3 regions of the Pseudomonas sp. GW821-FHT02A11 genome follow, and region 3 is predicted to be linked to each of the others. Evidence: riboswitches for the same ligand, from Rfam matches in the RefSeq annotation. Region 3 holds a riboswitch; each other region holds the start of a gene.

Region 1 (4,897 bases), on a different contig from region 3:
GCTGCATGGCATTGGCGACCTGGCGAATCTCCCGGCCGCTGCTGTCGACGAAGTCGCTTTCGGCGTCCTGACGAAGATTGATAATGACCAGCGTTGCCACGAGGATGATCGGCAGACACGCGATCACCGCAAAGGCCCAGGTGAGTTTCTGTTTGATGTTCATCGGCGCTCCTGATTTTTTTTGTAGATCACGCGTGAAACAGGTGCTGCACGCAGGCAGCGGATCGATCAGGACCGTGCGATGGGAAAGGCAAGTCCGTCTGATGGTATGCCACTATCGGCAGCTGGATGGATTTCTTGAGAAAGCCCGAAGGCGCTTAAATGATTCACCTGCACACGGCGTGAACGACGCAGATATCGGCCCTGACAAAAATACCTGTAGGAGCAGTCGGAGGTTACGACGGCCGCGAAAGCGGTGGAGCTACTGGCGATGGAGTGTCAGGTATGTCGCCATCGCCACCATCGTAACCTCCTGAAGCTACTACAGGTTTCGCGTCGTTGGGGAGTCAGCGTCCTGATCAGGCTGTGCGCAACCGCAGAATGCGCGCGCCATCGAACGGGTCTGTCAGCCAATGCCCCTGGACGCCGAAGGTGAGGCGCAAGCGCTCCGGCGTGAGCACATCGAACGGCGATCCCAGGGCCACCAGCCGGCCGTGGTCCATCACTGCCAGACGATCACAGGCCAGTGCCTGATTGAGGTCGTGCAGGGCGATCACCGTGGTCACCGGCAACTGATGCACCAGCGACAGAATGGACAGCTGCTGCTGAATGTCCAGATGGTTGGTCGGCTCGTCCAGCAGCAGGATTTGCGGGCGCTGGGCCAGGGCCCGGGCAATGTGGGCGCGCTGGCGTTCGCCGCCGGACAACGTGTGCCAGGCGCGCTGCCTCAGGTGCTGCAGGCTGACATCGGCAATCGCCTGGCTGACGATGCGCTGGTCTTCATCGCTCCACGGCGCCAGGACAGAGAGCCAAGGAGTACGGCCCAGTTCCACCGCCTGCAACAGGCTGATGGCGTCGCTGGTTTCGGCGTGCTGCTCGACCACGGCAAGGCGCCGGGCGATGTCGCGACGGCGGATCCTCGACAGGCGCTCACCCTGCACAAACACCTCACCCGACGTCGGCGCCTGAATGCCAGCCAGCAGCTTGAGCAGCGTCGATTTGCCCGAGCCATTGGGCCCGACGATGCCCAGGTTTTCCCCCGGCCGAATCGCCAGCGACACGTCCGTCAGCAGCTGCGCGCCTTTGACGCTGTAGCTCAGGTTTTGCCCGCTAAGCACGTGAGTCGCCTGATCGACAGAAGCGTTCATCGCGTACGGTTCCCCCGCACCAGAATCAGGGCAAACACTGGCGCGCCGACCAGCGCGGTGATGACGCCAATGGGCAGGACCTGGCCCTTGATCAAAATGCGCGACAGGATATCGGCGGCGATCATGAACAGCGCGCCGCTCAATGCACTCAACGGCAACAGGCGCGCATGTCTTACCCCGGCGACCATGCGCACGGCGTGGGGAATGACCAGCCCGACGAAGCCGATGGAGCCGACAATCGACACCATCACTGCCGTGACCAGCGCTGCGGTGGCGATCAGTATCGTCTGCACCCGCCGCACCGGAATGCCCAGCGAGGCGGCGGAATCGGCGCCAAAGGTGAAGGCGTCCAGCGAACGTCGATGCCACAGACAGATGCCCAGCCCGATCAGTACCACCGGCACCGACAGCGTCACCGACGACCAACGCACGCCACTCAGGTTGCCCAGCAGCCAGAACATGATGCCGCGTGCCTGTTCGGCGCTGGCGGATTTGGTGATGAGAAACGACGTCAGCGCGTTGAACAGTTGCGAACCGGCGATGCCCGCCAGAATGATGTGGCCTGCCGCGGCCTGGCTACTCGACGAGCGAGACGAACGGGCGAGCAGGGCGACCATGGCAAAGGCGGCAAGGGCGCCGACGAACGCCCCGGTCGACAGGGAAATCGCCCCGGCGCCCAGGCCAATGATCGCCACCAGCACAGCTCCTGTGGAAGCCCCGGCGGAAATCCCCAGCAAGTACGGATCGGCCAGAGCGTTGCGCAGCAGTGATTGCAGCACCACCCCGGAAATCGCCAGCCCCGCGCCACAGGCCGCGGCGACGATGGAGCGGGTCAGGCGGTAATTCCAGACGATGCCTTCATCGATCGGGTCGACCGCAAACCCCGCCGCCCACAGCTTGTTGGCCAGCACCTGGAAGATCACCGGCAGGCTGATCGATGTCTCGCCAATCGCCACCCCCGCGACAGTCGCCAGCAGCAACAGCGCGCTGACCCACAGTGTGTGGCCCAGCAGGCGGGGGACGTTCAGGGCATTCATTGTGTGTGGGTGGCCTTGGCCAGCTGCTCGATGCCGTCGAACAGGCGAACGCTGGACTCCATGGCGCTGGCGTCCATGATCACGATGCGGTTGTTTTTCACGGCGTCCATGTTGCGGGTGACCGGGTCGGATTTGAGGAAGGCCAGTTTCTTCTCATGATCGTCGGCAGGGAAGCGGCGGCGGTCCATGCGCGCGATGACCAGGATCGTCGGGTTGGCCTTGGCGATGGTTTCCCAGCCCACGGTTGGCCACTCTTCGTCCGAATCGATGATGTTTCGAATGCCCAGGGTGTCGAGCATGAAATTCGGTATGCCTTTGCGGCCTGCGACGTAGGGGTCGGTGTTGATGTCGGGGCTGGAGAACCAGAACGCCGCCGAAACCTTGCCCGCGTCGTGCTGTTGCGCCTGCTCGACAGCCTGAGCGAGACGCGCCTTGTAGCCGTCGATCAACCACTGACCACGGTCCTGCACATCGAAGATCTGCGACAGTTGCGCGATGCTCTTGTACAGCGTGTCGACGCGAAAGGCCTCAAGCCGCGTGCCATCGGCGCCGACCAGGTTGTTCTTGTTCTCGCAGTCCGAAGGCAGGATGTAGGCCGGGATCTTCAGGTCCTGAAACTGTTGGCGGGTGCCCACCGCGCCTTGCGGGCCGACCATCCACTCGAACTGCACCGGCACGAAGTCCGGGCGTTTGCCGATCACCGATTCAAAGCTTGGGGCGTTCTCGGCCAGCCGCTCGATTTTCGCGTTGGCGGCCTTGAATTGCGGCAGGGTTTCGTTGAACCACAAGGAGGTGCCGATCACCTGATCACTCAGGCCCAGGGCGTAGAGCATTTCGGTGGCGGCCTGGCCGATGGTCACGGTCTTGTGCGGCGCCTGGGTGAAGGTCAGCGGCACGCCACAGTTGTCGATCGTCAGCGGGTAGTGAGTCGGGGCGGCGACAGCGGCGGGGGACATGAGTGCCGCACCTGACAGGCTCAGACCGGCGAACATCGGGGCAAGGCGGCGCAACGACATCGGGTTTCTCCAGTGGACCGATAGGTCGGCGCGGGCACTGGAAAGCACATCCCGGATGCACGCCTGACGAAAAGGCAAGCAGCGATCACGCTGAACAGGTGAGCACGGGAGCCCTCCCCCGGACACCCCGCCGGTGAATGATTGACGCTTGCCGGCAGGTCTCCTGACTGGCGCGTCGTCGCCGTGCTTCGGCCTTCCCGGGGTAACCCAGTGGCGAACGGGAAGCAGGGCTCAGCGCCTACAGTTGCGGGGACAGTTCCGTTTGAGCCCAGAGAGTCGGGCTCGCGGATTCCCTATTAATTCCGAGTGGAAACCGGCGGCGGGGATACTAAACGATTTGAACAGAGCGGGCGAATTCGCGTTCGATTCCGCGCGGAGGGCATGGGGGCTCAACGTGCTAATGCCGCTGCGCTTTTGCCGAAGGCGTAGGAGCTTGGCTTGCCAGCGATCTGGCGCGCAGCGGCAGCAAAACCCGACGCTGCGGTGTGCCAGGCAGCCTTCATCGACAGGTTTAACGACTGCTGCGCAGCCGATCGCCGACAAGTCAGGCTCCTACGCCCTCCGGGCAGAATCAGTCTTCGGTGCGCTCCGGATTCACAGGCTGAACGGCCAGCCAAGCACCTTCTTCGGACGCGGTGTCGCGTAGGTGCGCACTTTGGACGTCTTCAACCCCAGCCGCACCAGCGATTCCGCCAATGCCACCGCTGCGGTCACGCCATCGACCACCGGCACGCCGGCGCGGTCACGAATCAGTTGATCCAGCCCGGCCATGCCGCCGCAACCCAGGCAGATCACCTCAGCCTTGTCATGCTTGACCGCTTCAACCGCTTGGTCGGCAATAGCCTCCAGCGCGCGATCAGGCATTTCTTCCAGCTCCAGCACGCTCATGCCGCTGGCGCGCACCGAGGCGCAACGTTCGAACACGCCCGCGAGTTTCAGGCGGTCTTCGATCAAGGGCACAGCACGATCCAGAGTGGTCACCACGGAGTACTTGTGGCCCAGCAGCATCGCCAAGCTGGCAGCGGCTTCAGTGATGTCCACCACCGGCACTTCCAGCAACTCCTGCAGGCCTTCGCGGCCGTGTTCGCCATAGCCGGCCTGAATCACTGCGTCGTAGGGCTGATCGTAGGACAGCACCCGATCCATCACGGCAATCGCCGCCAGATAGCTCTCGAAATTGCCTTCCACCGACTCGGCGCCGAAACGCGGGGTCAGCCCGATGATCTCGGTGCCGGGGGAGGCGACGCTGCGCGCCTGCTCGGCGATGGTCTGGGTCATCGATTGGGTGGTGTTCACGTTGACGATCAAAATACGCATGGGTGACGGTCTCTCGCTTGCGATCAGTGCTGAACGGTTTGCACGGCAATGGCCTCGCCACTGACGTCCTTGAAGGTTTTACGACGGTCGGCCAGCAGCAGGTACAACGCTGCGCCAATGGCCGCGCCCATCAGCCAGGAAAACGGCGATACCGAGTCGAAGGCCGGCACCAGCGCCGTGATGATGGAAATCAGCGCCGCCGGGATGAACGCCCCGACCG
Region 2 (4,897 bases), on a different contig from region 3:
CAGCAGACGTGCCAGCAGTTGGGGCGCGACCGAGCCGCCGCTGAAATGACGCATGTCCCGGCGCTCGGCAATGGCCCGGTAAACCGCAGCGCGCTCGGCATCGCTGAAGGCGTCAGTCACGAACATACCTCGCTAGCCCGACTGAGCGCATAAGTCACTGTGGGAGCGAATTCATTCGCGAGACGTCGGTACATCCGACCCCACTCCTTCGCCTCCCCCACCGCTTCGCGAATGAATTCGCTCCCACAGGGGAAAGTGTTCCTACAGGAAACACTCTTCAGCGCAACAAAGACGGGTGTCAAAAGACCGTTCATGGCAAAAACAGCGCCGCCATCGCTTGTGGGTTGGAGGGGAAATAAAAGTGCACGTACGACGCAGTCATGCGCCCTTGGCGATACACCGCTTCGGCGCCGCGTCCACCATTGGGGCTGAGGCCGCGGGCGATCGGGGTCAGTTCGGTGCTGGTCAGCGAATGGTGGTAGGTGTGGCCACGCAAGGTGCCTTCGGGCAGTTCCACCGATTGCAGGGCCAGCGCCGCAAGGCGTTTTTGCATCACGGCTTCGCCCTCGAGCAAGCCCACCAGCTCGGCGCGCTGACCGGCGACATCGGTCAGGGCATTGAGCAGATAAAGCATGCCGCCGCACTCGGCCAGCAACGGTTTGCCTGCGCTGTGGTGCGCGCGAATCGCCTGCAGCATCGAATGGTTCTGCCCCAGCGCCACGTGATGCAACTCGGGGTAACCGCCCGGCAGGTACAGGCTGTCCGCATCGGGCAGCTGCTTGTCACGAATCGGCGAGAAAAACAGCAATTCGGCGCCCATCGCTCGCAGCAGATCAAGGCTGGCGCCATAGGTGAACGCAAAGGCTTCATCGCGCGCGATAGCGATGCGTACACCTGTCAGCAACGGCTCGGCAGGCACCCCCTCGGGAGCGTGGAAGATCACGGCAGGCGGCAACGCGGCATCGCAGGTGCTGGCCAGCGCGTCGGCGGCGGCATCCAGACGCACGTCCAGATCGTTCAGTTCGCTGGCCTGAACCAGGCCCAGGTGTCGACTCGGCAGCTCGATCCCGGTTTCTCGCGACAACGCGCCATACCAGCGCAGGCCTTCAGTCAGGCTGCCTTCAAGCAACTGCGCATGACGCACGGTGCCGACCCGGTTGGCCAGCACGCCTGCAAAGGGCAAGTCAGGTTGATAACGCGCCAGACCCAACGCCAACGCGCCAAAGGTCTGCGCCATGGCGGTGCCGTCGATCACGCCCAGCACCGGCACACCGAAACGCCGGGCCAGATCGGCGCTGGACGGGGTGCCGTCGAACAGGCCCATGACCCCTTCGATCAGGATCAGGTCCGCTTCGGCGGCGGCTTCCCACAACAGACGTCGGCTTTCGGCTTCGCCGACCATCCACATGTCCAACTGATACACCGGGTTGCCGCTGGCCCGCTCAAGAATCATTGGGTCGAGGAAATCCGGCCCGCATTTGAACACGCGCACGTTGCGCCCCTGGTTGCGATGCAGGCGCGCCAGTGCAGCAGTAACGGTGGTCTTGCCCTGACCGGAAGCGGGTGCGGCGATCAATACCGCCGGGCAGCTGCGAGCCGCTTCATTCATACATGCAGCTCACAGCTCGATGCCCTTTTGCGCCTTGATACCGGCCTGAAACGCGTGCTTGACCACACCGATCTCGGAGACGGTGTCAGACAAATCGATCAATTCCTGCTTGGCGCCACGGCCCGTGATAACCACGTGCTGCATGGGAGGACGCGCCTGCAAATCGCTGAGCACCTGCTCAAGCTCGAGGTAGCCGTGCTTGAGGGCGATGTTCAGTTCGTCGAGGATCACCAGACCGATCTCGGGGTCGCGCAGCAACGCCTGAGTCACGACCCAAGCGGCTTCGGCGGCGGCGATATCACGCTGACGATCCTGGGTTTCCCAAGTAAAGCCCTCGCCCATCACGTGATAACGCACCTGCTCCGGGAAGCGGCGGAAGAACAGCTCTTCCCCGGTGGCGTTGCGGCCCTTGATGAACTGCACCACGCCGCACTGCATGCCGTGGCCCATGGCCCGGGCGAGCATGCCGAACGCGGAGCTGCTCTTGCCTTTGCCGTTGCCGGTCAACACCAGCAGCAGGCCGCACTCGTTGGGGGCGCTGGCAATGCGTTCGTCCATCACCGCCTTTTTGCGCAGCATGCGCGCCAGGTGGCGTTCGTCACGTTCGGGGGATTCGCTCATCTGGGCTCTCCGCTTGAGGGCAGGTGTGGCAAACGGAGGACGCAGGCAAAGACTGGCAGCAGGCGCCGGACAAGGCCGAGCCTGCGCAGAGCATCGCCCTCCGTGATGCTGTTGAATGGATCAGGCCGGTCTCCGGACTCATGAAAAACCACGCGCCTTCCCATGCTCATCGAACACAGTGGCATTGTGCGGGGCCTTGGCTCATTTACCGTTGCGGAGGCAGCGCCGGGATGGATCGCAAAGCGTTCGCACCGGCTTCCCTGTTTCACCCTTTTTTGCGGGCACCTGAAACAATCGGCGAAGGTTAGAGGGTTGACTTGCGAGCGTCAATCGAAGCGACGCTTCTCTAGCGACTCATGTAGGAGCGCGCTTGCCCGCGATAGCGTTGGGTCAGCTGACACATGCGTATCAGACAGTCTGCCTTCGCGGGCAAGCGCGCTCCTACAGAGCACGTAGCATGCTGAAGATCGCCGCAGGAAGAGCAATGTCGCGTCAGGTGTTTGCTGCGCAACAGTAACGCAGCAAATCATAGGGAAATGATCAGTTACTGCGCGCCAGATTCGACGGCTGAATTACCCGCTTGGCGTTCAGCCAGGCCTTCTGCCAATACGGCTTGTCGAGGCTGTCGAGCTTGACCGTACCGCCCGTGGCAGGCGCATGAACGAAACGACCCTCGCCCACGTAGATCCCGGCATGGCTGACGTTCGAACCACCACTGGTCGCAAAGAACACCAGATCACCGGTCTGCAGCTGACTGCGGTCGATGTCCGGGCCGCGCAGAGTGATCATCTCGCGGGTCGAGCGCGGCAGCGTAATGCCCGCCGCGTCGCGGTACACGTACCCGATCAGGCCACTGCAGTCGAAGCCCGAATCCGGCGTGTTGCCACCCCAGCGATAAGGCGTGCCGACCAGCCCGATGGCACGCAACAGCACGTCATCAGCGACCGGAGAAGAAAATTGGGAGGGAGCGGAAACCACAGGCCTGGAAACGACCTTGGGTGGGGATGGCGGTGGATTGCTGGAACAAGCGGCCAGCAATACAGCCAGGGAAGCAACAGCCAGGCGAACCGTAAACGACATAAACACAACAACCTTCCTAGGATGCGGCTTACTCTGCCGGGAGCCGGATCTGCGCGCAATCAGGGTTTCCCCCGATTGCGCGATCCGTAATTAACGGTGTTGGCGCTTGATTGTAGTCGAGGTCATTGCAGTCGTCGTTTCTGGCACCTTGGAAGGTGCCATGGCCAACGCGCGCTTGGCTTCGATGAACGTACGGGCCCAGTAAGCATCGTCGAGACTGTCGACGCGCACACCACCACTGCGACGGCTACTGGAGTGGATGAACTGGTCATCGCCCAGGTAAATACCGGCATGGCTTACGCGACCACGGCCAGCGGTGCTGAAGAACAGCAGGTCGCCTGGCTTGAGGTCGTTGCGTTTGACCAGTGGGGCATCGATGTTGATCATTTCGCGCGAAGAACGCGGCAGGCTCATGCCGGCTTCTTCACGGAACAGGTAACCGATGAAACCACTGCAATCGAAACCCGAAGTGGTCGAGGTGCCGCCGAAACGGTAGCGGGTACCGATCAGAGACTTGCCACGTTCCAGAATGCTATCAGCCAGTACCGGCAACTGATAAGGCTTGTTGTCGGAGAACTGGGCCAACTCGTCTTCGGTTGCGATTTCGTCATCCAGAACGGACGAGGAATAACCGGAACGGCTGGCGGATTGTGCGGTGGCAGCGTCCTTGATTTGCGGATTCTGCGACTGCTGTTGCGACGCTGGCATCTGGGCCGCGCAGCCGAACAACAGGGTCACGAGTGCGAGAGGCACGAGGGGTGCGAAGCGATTTAGCATGGGCACGACCGTGGCTAATGTGTAAAGAAGCCGAGACTATGCCCTCTATCGTCATCATTTGCAAATTCAATCGAAACAAATGTGACTTACGATGTCCTCCATCACATCTAAGGCTCTACACCTCAGAAACGCATCCATGTGAATGGAGTGATCGGTCGACGAGGGGTTTATCTCGGCGGTAAAGCCACCCGTGACCCGCGTGCGCAGCATCGGCTCGTGAATATACGGGAAGCTGGCGGTGGTTCCAATGCTGAGCACAGCATCGAAGCCTTTTGCCATCTCCTCGTACAGCACATTCAATGCCAGCTCTGGCAACATTTCCTCAAACAAGACGACCGGCGGCCGCAGCACGCCATGGCATTGCGCGCACAACGGCGGCAGTGGGCGCTGCAGGTGCTCGCTCAATTGCGGGTCTTCGGCGCCACAGGACTGGCAGTAGAGCGGCGCGAGCTGACCGTGGATCTCGATCAGACGCTCGGGCGGGCTGCCCGCCGCACGATGGTAGCCATCGACGTTCTGCGTCAGCACCCAGCATTGCGGCTTGCAACGCTGCAATTGCGCGATCGCATAATGCGCCGCATTGGGCTGCCCGCCCAGGCAAGCGCTGCCTAATTGGGCAATGTATTTCCAGCACAGGGCAGGATCGCGGCGCAGCATCGGGCCGGACAGCGCCATCTCGATAGGCAGGCCGTCGTCGGTCTGGCCGTTATACAGGCCGCCGACGCCACGATAGGTCGGCAGCCCCGAATCCGCCGAAAGCCCGGCACCGGTGATGATCAGAATGCGCGTTGCGTGACGCAACGCCGCAGC
Region 3 (4,897 bases):
GATATCCGCCAGCGTTCCCATCACCCAATCCTGATCCGGCCAGCTCGCGCGATGCACCACCGCAATCGGGCAGTCCGGACCATAATGTGGCGTCAGTTCCGCCACGATCCTGGCAATGTTATTGACCCCCAGATGAATCGCCATCGTCGCCCGATGCCGCGCCAGCTCCCCCAGCGATTCACCCTCGGGCATCGCCGTTTTATCGCCGTAACGGGTCAGGATCACGCTTTGTGAAATGTCCGGGAGGGTCAGTTCCGTGCCCAGCAACGCAGCACACGCCGCTGTCGCCGTCACGCCGGGGATGATTTCGAAAGGAATGCCCAGCTCGCGCAGGTATCGGATCTGCTCGCCGATGGCGCCGTACAGACTCGGGTCGCCCGAGTGCACGCGCGCAACATCCCGGCCTTGTGCATGAGCAGATTTCATCAAGGCGATGATCTGTTCCAGGTGCAATTCGGCGCTGTTGGTGATTTGAACGGCTTGATGACCTTGCAGGACGGCCTCTGGCACCAAGGAGCCGGCGTAGATGATCACCGGACAGGTGCGAATCAGGCGCTGGCCCTTGACCGTAATCAGGTCCGGATCGCCGGGGCCTGCGCCGATGAAGTAAACGGTCATTGAAACTCCGACGTCAAGAACGGGGGATGCCCTGTGGGAGCGAATTCATTCGCGACAAATAGTCCAGATGCTGCACGGGCAGTGTCTGGATGACCGCTTCGCGAATGAATGCGCTCCCACAGGGATTTCAGCGGAATTTGCATCATGGGCTGCTGGCTAACGCAAACGTAGCCCGCGAACTATTGCGTCGCTCGATCAGCAACTTCGCAGACGCCCCGCCCAGCCGCGAGGCCATGGCCAACGCCGTGCTTTCGGCCACGCCATAACATCCGGTGCTGTCGAAGGCGATCTGCGAGCGATGGCTCAGTTGCGATTCGAATACCGTCAGCTCATCGCTGCTGAAAAACCTCAAGGGCAGGGCCAGGTGTTCGGCCAGTTCCAGCAATCCGGCTTCGGTCGATTTGATGTCGATCGAGGCCAGAGCGGTAATGTCGGACAGCGTCAGTCGATGTTCCAGCAGGCTGACTTCGATCAGCCCTTGCAGCACCGATGCCGGGCAGCCGCGCTGGCATCCCAGGCCGATCACCAGAATCGGCCGCCCGCCGCGGTTGTTCATCAGGCGTGGCTGAGCTCGGAGGAGGCCAGTTGCGCGTCGTGACGACGGAACAACCAGGCGCTGATCAGGCCCATGGCGAGCCAGAACGCTGCGTTGGTCAGCAGCGAAGCGATCTTGAATTGCGCTTCCAGGGCTTCTGGGGCCAGTGCCGAGTGGACTTCCGGCTGCGGTGCGCCGACGACATGCGGCACTACCAGAATTGCCGCGCCCAGTGCTTTGAGCAGCCAGTTGTGAGCGAACACTATGAGTGCCAGGCCCACCGCAGTGGAGGCCGCCGTGCTGACCCACCAGATCTGCCGCTGCGTCAGATCGGCCGCAGCCGTGCCCGGCAGTTCAGGCGGCAGGCCCAGGGTGGGCGCCAGCACGAACACCGCAAAACCGGCCAGACCCCACAGTGCGCCTTCACGAATGCTGGCAGGTGTGCGCAGCGTGTAGAGCGCAGCCAGCATCAGGGCAAAACCGACCGCGACCACCAGATTGCCACCCGTGGTGGACAGCACGCGTTGCCAGCCGTCTTCCGGCTCCCAGGCTTCTTCGTCGTGAACGTGGGCGGCCATGGCGCCGTCGGCATGCGAGTGCTCGTGGACCTCGGCGACGGGGGCTTTTTCATACGTCTCGGCCTGCAGGATCAGCGGCGCGACCCAGAAGCTCTGGAAAAGCGTCAGCAGCAGCGCGGCGAGCAGTCCGGTAAAACCGGCCGTTTGTGCGATTCGCTTGAACATGGCGGCAGGTCTCAGTGGCAAGGGAAGGCGGAGCTGTGACGGGTGTCGTGGGCGGCGTTGTGCACGGCGGCGATGTGCGAGAAACCGGCGAAATAGACCAGGCAAGCGCCAAGGAACATCGCACTGATGGCGGCGGTCAGGCGTTGGCTTTGCGTGCGGGTGCTGCTGGCGGATGGGGTCGTGGTGCTGATCGACATGGCGCTTCCCTCTGAAATGTCAGCGAAGGGAAGGCGCAAGGAAAGCCACTGACAGACGTCAGTAGCCGACTCAACAGCGCCCGCCCACCGCGGGTTTGTTATGTGACTGTATCGGGCCGGTCTCCGGGCTTGCGAGGGGCATTGGACATGCCTGCAAGAATCGCCTTCCCATATCGCTGATCGACACAGTGGATCTGACTCTTCGCTCGCTTACCGTTGCGGGGGCAGCGCCGGACTTGCACAGCCAAAAGGGCTGCACGCACCGGTTTCCCGTTTCACCCTGTGAAGGGCACCCGTAACAAGGTGTGTAGGAGATCACGGCGCAAAGCGTCAGTCAAACACAAGTCGGACAAGGCGATCTTTCAGACCATGGTTTATTGGCTTGGAATGCTGACTTTGATGCCCTAAGGGCCTATTGGTCAGCATGCTAGCTCCCACATTTGCTTAAACGTGCCACGACCTGATAGACCGAGTTGCCAGCCTTCTTGCTCGTTGACCTTCCACCAGCCACTGCGTAGCCTTGCGCACTTGAGGTTCGCCGATCCGGCCGTTTGTCGGGCTTGGCGCTAAGAAGGGAATGTGGTGCAAGCCACAGCTGCCCCCGCAACTGTAAACGGTCATGTTCATTGCACAGCCACTGCGCGAGCGGGAAGGCGCGATGAACGCGTGTGATCTGGCACTCCGCCAGCCCATCGCCACCGTGAGCCAGGAGACCTGCCTCGAACACGGGCCTGTTTTGCAACAGTCTCGACGAATTCTCACTACAACCGGGCGGGGTGATCCGGTGGCGAATCGAACGGCGGGCCTGTCGGAGCGACGGTCAAGCGGTTCTCGTCCTGTTTGCCCGCCGCAGCGCCTGAGGGCAACCATGAAAACACTGGCCAAACTTCCCGTTACCATCGTCACCGGCTTCCTCGGCTCGGGCAAAACCACCTTGCTGCGTCACATGCTCGATAACGCCGAAGGGCGCCGTATTGCGGTGATCGTCAACGAATTCGGCGAACTGGGCATCGACGGCGACATCCTCAAGCAATGCACCATCGGTTGCACCGAAGAAGAAGCCACCGGCCGCGTCTACGAACTAGCCAACGGCTGCCTGTGCTGCACCGTTCAGGAAGAATTCTTCCCGGTGATGCAGGAGCTGGTCGCCCGTCGCGGCGATCTGGACCACATCCTCATCGAAACCTCAGGCCTGGCGCTACCCAAACCGCTGGTTCAGGCGTTCCAGTGGCCGGAAATCCGCAACGCCTGCACCGTTGACGCGGTGATCACCGTGGTCGACAGCCCGGCCGTGATCGCCGGCACCTTCGCCGCCTTCCCGGATCAGGTCGACGCCCAGCGCAAACTCGACCCGAACCTGGACCACGAGTCGCCGCTGCACGAGCTGTTCGCCGACCAACTGGCCAGCGCCGACCTGGTCATCCTCAACAAAGCCGACATGCTCGACGCCCAAGCCCTGGCCGCCGTGCGTGCCGAAGTCGCCGAGGAGCTGCCGCCCGCGGTGAAAGTGATCGAGGCCAGCAAGGGCCAGCTGCCGATCAGCGTGCTGCTGGGTCTGGGCGCTGAGTCCGAGCTGCACATCGACGGCCGCAAGACTCACCACGATCATCACGAAGGCGATGACCACGACGACCACGATCACGATGCCTTCGACTCAATCTCCATTTCCCTGCCTCAAGCCGACGAAGCGCTGTTGCTCGACGCCCTGACTCAGGCGGTCGTGCAGCACGGCATCCTGCGGGTCAAAGGGTTCGCGGCGATTCCGGGCAAGCCAATGCGCCTGCTGGTGCAGGGCGTTGGCACGCGTTTCGACAAGCATTTCGACCGTGCCTGGAAGGCCAGCGAGGAGCGCGTCACCCATCTGGTACTGATCGGTCAGGCACTGGACGCCGCCGTGCTTGAAGCCCAGCTGCGCGCCGCGCTCGAGAGCAAAGGCTAAGCATGCACCTGCTGCGCACCCAGCCCGGCGGCTTTGTCCCCGACGACAGCATCGCTGACCTGGGCCAGACCCCCGCCGATCTGGTGATTCTGTGCAGCGGCGATTCCCATCTGGCGTTGCTCGCTGAAACCGCACAGCAACTGCCGGACGATTACCCCAGCCTGCGCCTGGCCAACCCCATGCAGGTGCAGAACCACGCTTCGGTCGATCTGTATGTCGACGAAGTGCTGCAGCACGCCAGGGTGATTCTCATCTCCCTGCACGGCGGCATTGGCTATTGGCGTTATGGCGTCGAGCGGCTGGTGGAGCTGGCCGCTCGAAAGGGCGGCGGGGTGAAGCTGATTCTGGTGCCGGGCGACGATCGCCCGGACCCGGAACTCAGCGACCTGAGCACCGAGCCCGCTGAGGATCGCGAGCGCCTCTGGCATTACCTGCGCCAGGGCGGCAAACACAACGCCTTGCAGCTGTTCAATTGCCTGGCCCAGCGTTGGCTGGATCGCGATTACGCCTGGGAGCCGCCGCAGACGCTGCCTCGCGTGGCGATCTATCACCCACGCAAGGCCCGCGCCGAACTGGCGGACTGGCGGGCGGACTGGCGCGCCGAGCAACCGGTGGCGGCCGTGCTGTTCTACCGCTCGCACTTGCAGGCGGCCAATACCGGCTTTATCGACGTGTTCTGCGAGCGACTGTTGGCGCAGGGGCTGAACCCGTTGCCTATCGCGGTAGCCAGCCTGAAAGAACCGGCGTGCCTGGACGCTGTGCAAGACTGGCTCGACGAGACCGGCTGCGAAGTGATCCTCAATACCACCGGTTTTGCCCAGTCCAGCCCCGAAGCGCCGCATTTGCGACCATTTCGTCTAAACGT

Evidence for each region. Region 3 has a riboswitch for cobalamin ahead of cobW (cobalamin biosynthesis protein CobW). Riboswitches for the same ligand answer to the same signal wherever they lie in the genome.
Region 1: it holds a riboswitch for cobalamin, as region 3 does, so the genes downstream of both, AC07V9_RS03205 (ABC transporter substrate-binding protein) here and cobW (cobalamin biosynthesis protein CobW) in region 3, are expected to answer to the same signal.
Region 2: it holds a riboswitch for cobalamin, as region 3 does, so the genes downstream of both, cobO (cob(I)yrinic acid a,c-diamide adenosyltransferase) here and cobW (cobalamin biosynthesis protein CobW) in region 3, are expected to answer to the same signal.

The regions. Positions count from the first base shown of each region.
Region 1 is NZ_JBWKWB010000002.1:149,505-154,401, forward strand. It holds partial or broken gene AC07V9_RS03190 (HAMP domain-containing protein) at 1-163, opposite strand, end outside; gene AC07V9_RS03195 (ABC transporter ATP-binding protein) at 519-1,307, opposite strand; gene AC07V9_RS03200 (FecCD family ABC transporter permease) at 1,304-2,344, opposite strand; gene AC07V9_RS03205 (ABC transporter substrate-binding protein) at 2,341-3,360, opposite strand; cobalamin riboswitch at 3,497-3,693, opposite strand; gene AC07V9_RS03210 (aspartate/glutamate racemase family protein) at 3,955-4,677, opposite strand; gene AC07V9_RS03215 (NCS1 family nucleobase:cation symporter-1) at 4,701-4,897, opposite strand, start outside.
Region 2 is NZ_JBWKWB010000001.1:130,653-135,549, forward strand. It holds gene bluB (5,6-dimethylbenzimidazole synthase) at 1-120, opposite strand, end outside; gene AC07V9_RS00615 (cobyrinic acid a,c-diamide synthase CobB) at 311-1,609, opposite strand; gene cobO (cob(I)yrinic acid a,c-diamide adenosyltransferase) at 1,619-2,230, opposite strand; cobalamin riboswitch at 2,337-2,534, opposite strand; gene AC07V9_RS00625 (C40 family peptidase) at 2,771-3,310, opposite strand; gene AC07V9_RS00630 (C40 family peptidase) at 3,401-4,087, opposite strand; gene AC07V9_RS00635 (NAD-dependent deacylase) at 4,154-4,897, opposite strand, start outside.
Region 3 is NZ_JBWKWB010000043.1:3,099-7,995, reverse strand. It holds gene cobM (precorrin-4 C(11)-methyltransferase) at 1-618, opposite strand, end outside; gene AC07V9_RS28960 (cobalamin biosynthesis protein) at 761-1,174, opposite strand; gene AC07V9_RS28955 (CbtA family protein) at 1,174-1,896, opposite strand; gene AC07V9_RS28950 (CbtB domain-containing protein) at 1,908-2,093, opposite strand; cobalamin riboswitch at 2,191-2,405, opposite strand; cobalamin riboswitch at 2,608-2,829, shown strand; gene cobW (cobalamin biosynthesis protein CobW) at 2,962-4,032, shown strand; gene cobN (cobaltochelatase subunit CobN) at 4,035-4,897, shown strand, end outside.